DNA from 2 places in the Cytobacillus sp. FSL K6-0129 genome. Region 2 is predicted to be linked to the other one. Evidence: predicted binding sites of a transcription regulator. Region 2 holds the regulator's gene; the other holds the start of a gene.
The links. The regulator CtsR, encoded in region 2, represses protease genes until heat stress. The targets are predictions, from matches to a motif close to ATGGTCAATAAAGGTCAAACA.
Positions count from the first base shown of each region.

Region 1: a site for CtsR is predicted at 1,457-1,477, ahead of MHI57_RS00305 (ATP-dependent Clp protease ATP-binding subunit). Genes of this name have one in related genera too.

Region 1 is NZ_JBBOXM010000001.1:59,572-63,002, reverse strand. Features, by position in the region: gene MHI57_RS00315 (hypothetical protein) at 1-282, shown strand, start outside; gene MHI57_RS00310 (YkvI family membrane protein) at 300-1,343, opposite strand; gene MHI57_RS00305 (ATP-dependent Clp protease ATP-binding subunit) at 1,530-3,431, shown strand, end outside.
Region 2 is NZ_JBBOXM010000001.1:3,119,357-3,122,787, forward strand. Features, by position in the region: rRNA gene MHI57_RS15520 (23S ribosomal RNA) at 1-777, shown strand, start outside; rRNA gene rrf (5S ribosomal RNA) at 1,008-1,124, shown strand; gene MHI57_RS15530 (CtsR family transcriptional regulator) at 1,374-1,835, shown strand; gene MHI57_RS15535 (UvrB/UvrC motif-containing protein) at 1,863-2,411, shown strand; gene MHI57_RS15540 (protein arginine kinase) at 2,414-3,431, shown strand, end outside.

The sequences.
Region 1 (3,431 bases), 3.1 Mb from region 2:
ATTGAGGTACTTCCTGAAGAAGTAGACATGAAACAACTTGAGGAGAATACAATGATCCAACTTCAATCTGTTAACGAAGAAGTAGAGCATCCTTCTCTTCCTCAAGATGACTTTTTCAAAGATGCTGTTATGATGGAAGCTTCATCTGAAACCGATACAGTAACGGCATTTATTATCCACAATGATTCAGCCCAAGTAAAGCTGACTTTATTTAATAAGAATGAAGATACTAACTATAAAGATGCTTTTATAGAAATGGCAAAAACGATTCATACAAATTAATAAAAAAAGAGACTGTCCTAGCTGTCAGTCTCTTTTTTCATCCATAATAAGATGATAAATGTTAAACTAATATAACCAAATAAAGGATATAAATAGGAAAGCAGTTCTCCATATTCAATGAATGAACCGAAATAGCAGATGGTAAAAATCCCAATCACTGTTACAACCGTAGGAATATTAAAATATTGCCGAATTTGCCTTTCCACTCCAAAAACGTTTCCAATTACTGAAGTAAATATTTCACCATAAATAACAAATACGAATATCCAATATATTGAAGACGCAAGTGACTTCATAATAGCTGCCATAGGGATTTCATAACTTTCTAAATTAGGAATATTCACCAATGACAAATGACTAGAAACTAAAATCATTGTTAGTGCAATCCCACCAAAATATCCTCCCCATTTAATCGTATGTATATCTTTAATATCCGAAGCAACTGGAACTAACACAGCTTGCGCTAACATTAAATTAAATGCGGCATACGTAAATGGAGATACAACTGATTTCCAACCATCCTCAGCAAAAGGAATATATAAAATATTTTCTAAAAAGAAAGGCTGTTGAATAGAGAAAAACAATAAGATGAAACTAAAACTGATCATCATAGGAACGACAACAACGTTTACGGCAAATAATCCTTTTATACCTACAAGCATTGTTATAATTGATAAAGCAATTGTAAATACCACACCAATTGATTTAGATAATCCTAGTTGTTCTTCAAACACAGCACCTGCACCTGAAAGCATAACAGCACAGACACCTAATAACATGATGAGCATTAATCCATTGATAATTAAACCAAAATGCTTTCCAAACAAATGTGTATTTAACTCTTGAAAAGATCTTGCATTTATTTTTGCAGCAATGATCATTAGTTTTGATCCTAAAAACACAAATATATATCCACTCATTAAAATCCCAATTAAACCAATAAAACCAAATCTCGAAAAGAATTCGACGATTTCCCTCCCAGTTGCAAACCCTGCGCCAACAACAGTCCCTACATAAACTGCTGCGATTTGAAAGGAAGCTCCCCAATTAATTTTCGTCAAGTCGATCTCCTCCTTCTCCACAATATATGTAAAGAAGGACAAACAAAGACGAGCTTTTTCTTACGGAATACCTTTTTTCTAATTTTAATAAAAAAAGATAATCAAAATACTTGAAAGTCAAATAAGGTCAAAGTATACTGTATTCACAAGGTCAAAGTTAGTCAAAGTCAAAAGGAGGAAACTTTAATGAAATGTCAAGCATGCAAACAAAATGAAGCGAATGTCAATATGAGATATGCGATTAATGGTAAGGAGACAACCATTCGTCTTTGTCAAAGCTGTTACGAGAATGAAAAACAATCTCTTCCTGCCTTTGGTCCGACGATGAATGGTTTCTCAGGTTTTATACCATTCGATGATCTTTTTAAACAATTGACAAATGAGCAAAATGCTCATCATCAAAGTCAACAACCGAATGAACCATCTCAAAGAAAACAAAGTGGTAGTGGTGGATTCATTGATCAATTCGCTAAAAACTTAACGCAAATGGCTAGAGCGGGTCTCATTGATCCCGTGATTGGTCGAGATAAAGAAATAGCACGAGTAATTGAAATACTAAATAGACGAAGTAAAAACAATCCAGTATTAATCGGTGAACCCGGTGTGGGGAAAACAGCTATCGCTGAGGGGTTTGCACTAAAAATAGCTAATAGTGATGTACCAAAGAAATTACTCAATAAAGAAGTTTACTTGTTAGATGTGGCCTCCCTTGTTTCGAATACAGGTATTAGAGGTCAATTTGAAGAAAGAATGAAACAACTAATAAATGAAGTACAAACACGAAAAAACATAATCCTTTTTATTGATGAAATCCATTTATTAGTTGGTGCGGGTTCAGCTGAAGGATCAATGGATGCTAGCAATATTTTAAAACCTGCACTAGCACGTGGTGAGATGCAATTAATTGGGGCAACTACTCTTTCTGAATATAGAAAAATAGAAAAAGATGCAGCATTAGAAAGACGATTCCAACCAGTTCACGTCAAAGAACCAAGTTTAGAGGAAGCAAGACATATCCTCGAAGGATTAAAAGACAATTATGAAAGCTTCCATGATGTTATTTATACAGAGGAAGCCATCACAGCTTGTGTAGAACTATCGTCAAGATATATTCAAGACCGCTTCTTACCAGATAAAGCAATTGACCTTATGGATGAAGCTGGCTCAAAATTAAACCTAACATTAGGTGTTTCATCTGATGAGGATATTGAATTGCGTTTAAAAGAAATAGCAAAGCAAAAAGAACAGTTGCTTAAAGAAGAAAGGTATGAAGAAGCAGCTCAATTAAGAGATAAAGAAACAGAATTGGAGAAAACTCTTGGTTCAAACACAAGAGAAAGAGCGAAAGTAGAAGTCGAACATATCCAAAAAATCATTGAAGATAAAACCGGTATACCAATCGGAAAATTAATGACAGATGAACAATCTAAGATGAAACATTTACAAGAAAATCTAAACCGTAAAGTTATTGGCCAAGAAGTAGCAGTCGAAAAAGTAGCAAAAGCTATTAGAAGAAGTCGTGCAGGTCTTAAATCTAAACATCGACCTATCGGATCGTTTTTATTTGTCGGACCAACAGGTGTTGGTAAAACAGAATTAACGAAAACATTATCTGAAGAATTATTCGGTACAAAAGAATCTATGATAAGACTTGATATGAGTGAATATATGGAAAAACATAGTGTAGCGAAAATTATTGGTTCTCCTCCAGGATATGTTGGTCATGAAGAAGCAGGACAATTAACAGAGAAAGTACGTAGAAATCCGTATAGCATTATCCTATTAGATGAGATTGAAAAAGCACATCCCGATGTGCAGCACCTTTTTCTACAAATACTTGAAGATGGTCGCTTAACAGATAGTCAAGGTAGGACTGTACACTTTAACGAAACCGTTATTATTATGACAAGTAACGCCGGTGTTCAAACAAAAGAAGTCCAAGTCGGCTTTGCAACGGATAACAACGCTTGGAATGAAGCAAGTATACTCGACTCATTAGGACAATTCTTTAAACCTGAATTTCTAAACAGAGTTGACAATATTGTTGAATTTAAATCATTAACCAAAGAGCATCTTCTTATTATCACT
Region 2 (3,431 bases):
AGGAGCCTTAGAAGCCGGAGCGCTAGCTTCGGTGGAGGCGTCGGTGGGATACTACCCTGGCTGTATTGAAATTCTAACCCACATCCCTTATCGGGATGGGAGACAGTGTCAGGTGGGCAGTTTGACTGGGGCGGTCGCCTCCTAAAGAGTAACGGAGGCGCCCAAAGGTTCCCTCAGAATGGTTGGAAATCATTCGTAGAGTGTAAAGGCACAAGGGAGCTTGACTGCGAGACCTACAAGTCGAGCAGGGACGAAAGTCGGGCTTAGTGATCCGGTGGTTCCGCATGGAAGGGCCATCGCTCAACGGATAAAAGCTACCCCGGGGATAACAGGCTTATCTCCCCCAAGAGTCCACATCGACGGGGAGGTTTGGCACCTCGATGTCGGCTCATCGCATCCTGGGGCTGTAGTCGGTCCCAAGGGTTGGGCTGTTCGCCCATTAAAGCGGTACGCGAGCTGGGTTCAGAACGTCGTGAGACAGTTCGGTCCCTATCCGTCGTGGGCGCAGGAAATTTGAGAGGAGCTGTCCTTAGTACGAGAGGACCGGGATGGACGCACCGCTGGTGTACCAGTTGTCTTGCCAAAGGCATCGCTGGGTAGCTATGTGCGGAAGGGATAAGTGCTGAAAGCATCTAAGCATGAAGCCCCCCTCGAGATGAGATTTCCCATAGCGCAAGCTAGTAAGATCCCTGAAAGATGATCAGGTTGATAGGTTAGAGGTGGAAGTGTGGCGACACATGCAGCTGACTAATACTAATCGATCGAGGACTTAACCAATTCGAAATGCGGAGGCGCCTTGCCCAGGTGCGACAAGCATAAGACGAATTTGACAGGAGGTTGTTCTTTAACCTCATGACAAATTTGGCTTATGACCTCGAGCACCTAGGCGCCGCAGCTAGACAGCACTACGTAAGTAGTCGCGTCAGCAACGCATAGGCGATTACTCAATAAATATCTTCTTCAACATTACCTAGTTTTGAGGGAACGATTCCCTTACAATTTCATAGTCCGGTGGCGATAGCGAGAAGGTCACACCCGTTCCCATACCGAACACGGAAGTTAAGCTTCTCAGCGCCGATGGTAGTTAGGGGCTGTCCCCTTGTGAGAGTAGGACGTTGCCGGGCAAGATAAAAGAGCACATCATTTGTATGTGCTCTTTTTTGTCGTGCTATAATGAATTCGTTTATTTAAATGGACAAATAACATCTACACAATCTAAACATAATATAAATTTAATGAATCAACCTATATTTCATACGTTTGAGATTTAGAAAAAAAGGGGAAAATTAATAATACTACTTCGTTGCAACATTTCACACAAATCATGTATAATTTATGTCAAATATAGTCAAAGTCAGATAGGGGGAGGCCGGGTGAAAAATATATCAGATATTATTGAAAAATATCTTAAAGAAGTCTTGGAACTTAGCGAAAGGGAAATTGTTGAAATTAAGCGGAGCGAGATCGCTGATAAATTTCAATGTGTCCCATCTCAAATAAATTACGTCATAAATACTCGGTTTACAGTTGAAAAAGGCTATGCTGTCGAAAGTAAACGTGGCGGTGGTGGTTATATAAGAATCACCAAAGTGCAAGCTTATGATTATGTTGATTTAATTAATCAATTGATTAGGATTGTACGTGATCGTATTTCACAAAATAGTGCTGAAAATATTATAAACAGATTAGTTGAAGAAGAGATTATTACTACTCGAGAAGCGAAGATTATGTTAAGTGTCATTGACCGTTCAGTTCTTTACTTAGAGTTACCCTATAGGGATGAGTTAAGAGCAAGGATGCTTGTTGCGATGCTAAATACATTGAAATATAAGTAGGCTGTAAAGTATGGAGGGGTGAAACAGATGATATGCCAAGAATGTAATCAGAGACCTGCGACTCTACATTTTACAAAAATTATGAATGGCGAAAAGGCTGAGTTCCATTTATGTGAAAAATGTGCCCAAGAACATGGGGATATGTTTATGTTAAATAATGGATCTGGATTTTCTATTAATAATCTATTGAGCGGATTATTTAATATAGATACAAGTTATGCAAATAACCAAGCTCAGTTAAATAAACAAGCGCAGGTAGTACAGTGTGAGCAATGCTCGATGACCTTTCCTCAATTTGTTAAAGTCGGGAAATTCGGATGTGCCCACTGTTATGAATCTTTCCGAGCACAGTTAAAGCCAATTATTAAAAGGCTTCATAGTGGTAATTGGAATCATAATGGAAAAATCCCTACAAGAATGGGTGGAGATATCCATTTGAAAAAGCAAATTGAGGATTTAAAAATAAACTTGAAAGAACTTATAACTAAAGAGGAATTTGAGAAAGCAGCAGAGACAAGAGATGCAATACGTCAATTGGAAAAAGAAATGAAAAACCATCTAGAGGGAGGGGAATGAACTTGTCTTTAGAAAGGTTTATCAATCAGGCTGTCAGCTCTTGGATGAGTGCAGAAGGTCCTGATTCTGATATCGTACTTAGTTCTAGAATTCGTTTAGCTCGCAATATTAAACAGGTTAATTTTCCAACAATCTTTTCCCATGATGAAGCTAAACGTGTGATAGAGATCATTAAAGCAAGAATGGAAAAATCGACTTTTGATACTTATGGTGACTTTTCGTTATTGCAAATGGATGATTTACAACCATTGCAAAAAAGGGTGCTGATGGAAAAACATTTGATTAGTCCTCATTTAGCAGAAAACGCTAGTCATGGTGCCTGCCTACTTACTGAAAATGAAGAGGTTAGCATTATGTTGAATGAAGAAGATCATATACGTATACAGTGTTTATTTCCAGGCTTCCAATTATCAGAAGCATTAGAAGTTGCAAACCAAATTGATGATTGGTTAGAAACTGAGATTGATTATGCATATGATGAACAGGTAGGGTATTTAACTAGTTGCCCAACGAATGTCGGTACAGGTCTCAGAGCATCTGTCATGATGCATTTACCAGGATTAGTATTAACTCATCAAATGAATAGAATCATTCCAGCAATTAACCAACTTGGATTAGTTGTTAGAGGAATTTATGGAGAAGGTAGCGAAGCATTAGGTAATATCTTTCAAGTTTCTAACCAAATCACATTAGGGAAATCAGAAGAAGATATTGCTGAGGATTTAAAAAGTGTTGTGGAGCAATTAATTTCGCAGGAAAGGTCAGCAAGAGAAGCATTAGCGAAAACCTCTAACATACAATTAGAAGATAGAGTCTTCAGATCCTATGGTATTTTATCTAATAGCCGAATCATTGAATCAAAAGAAGCGGCTAGATGTTTATCGGATGTTCGCCTTGGAATAGACATGGACTATATACAAGGCATATCAAAAAATATATTAAATGAATTAATGGTTTTAACGCAACCAGGATTTTTACAGCAATATGCTGGAGGCCAATTACGACCGTTTGAACGGGATA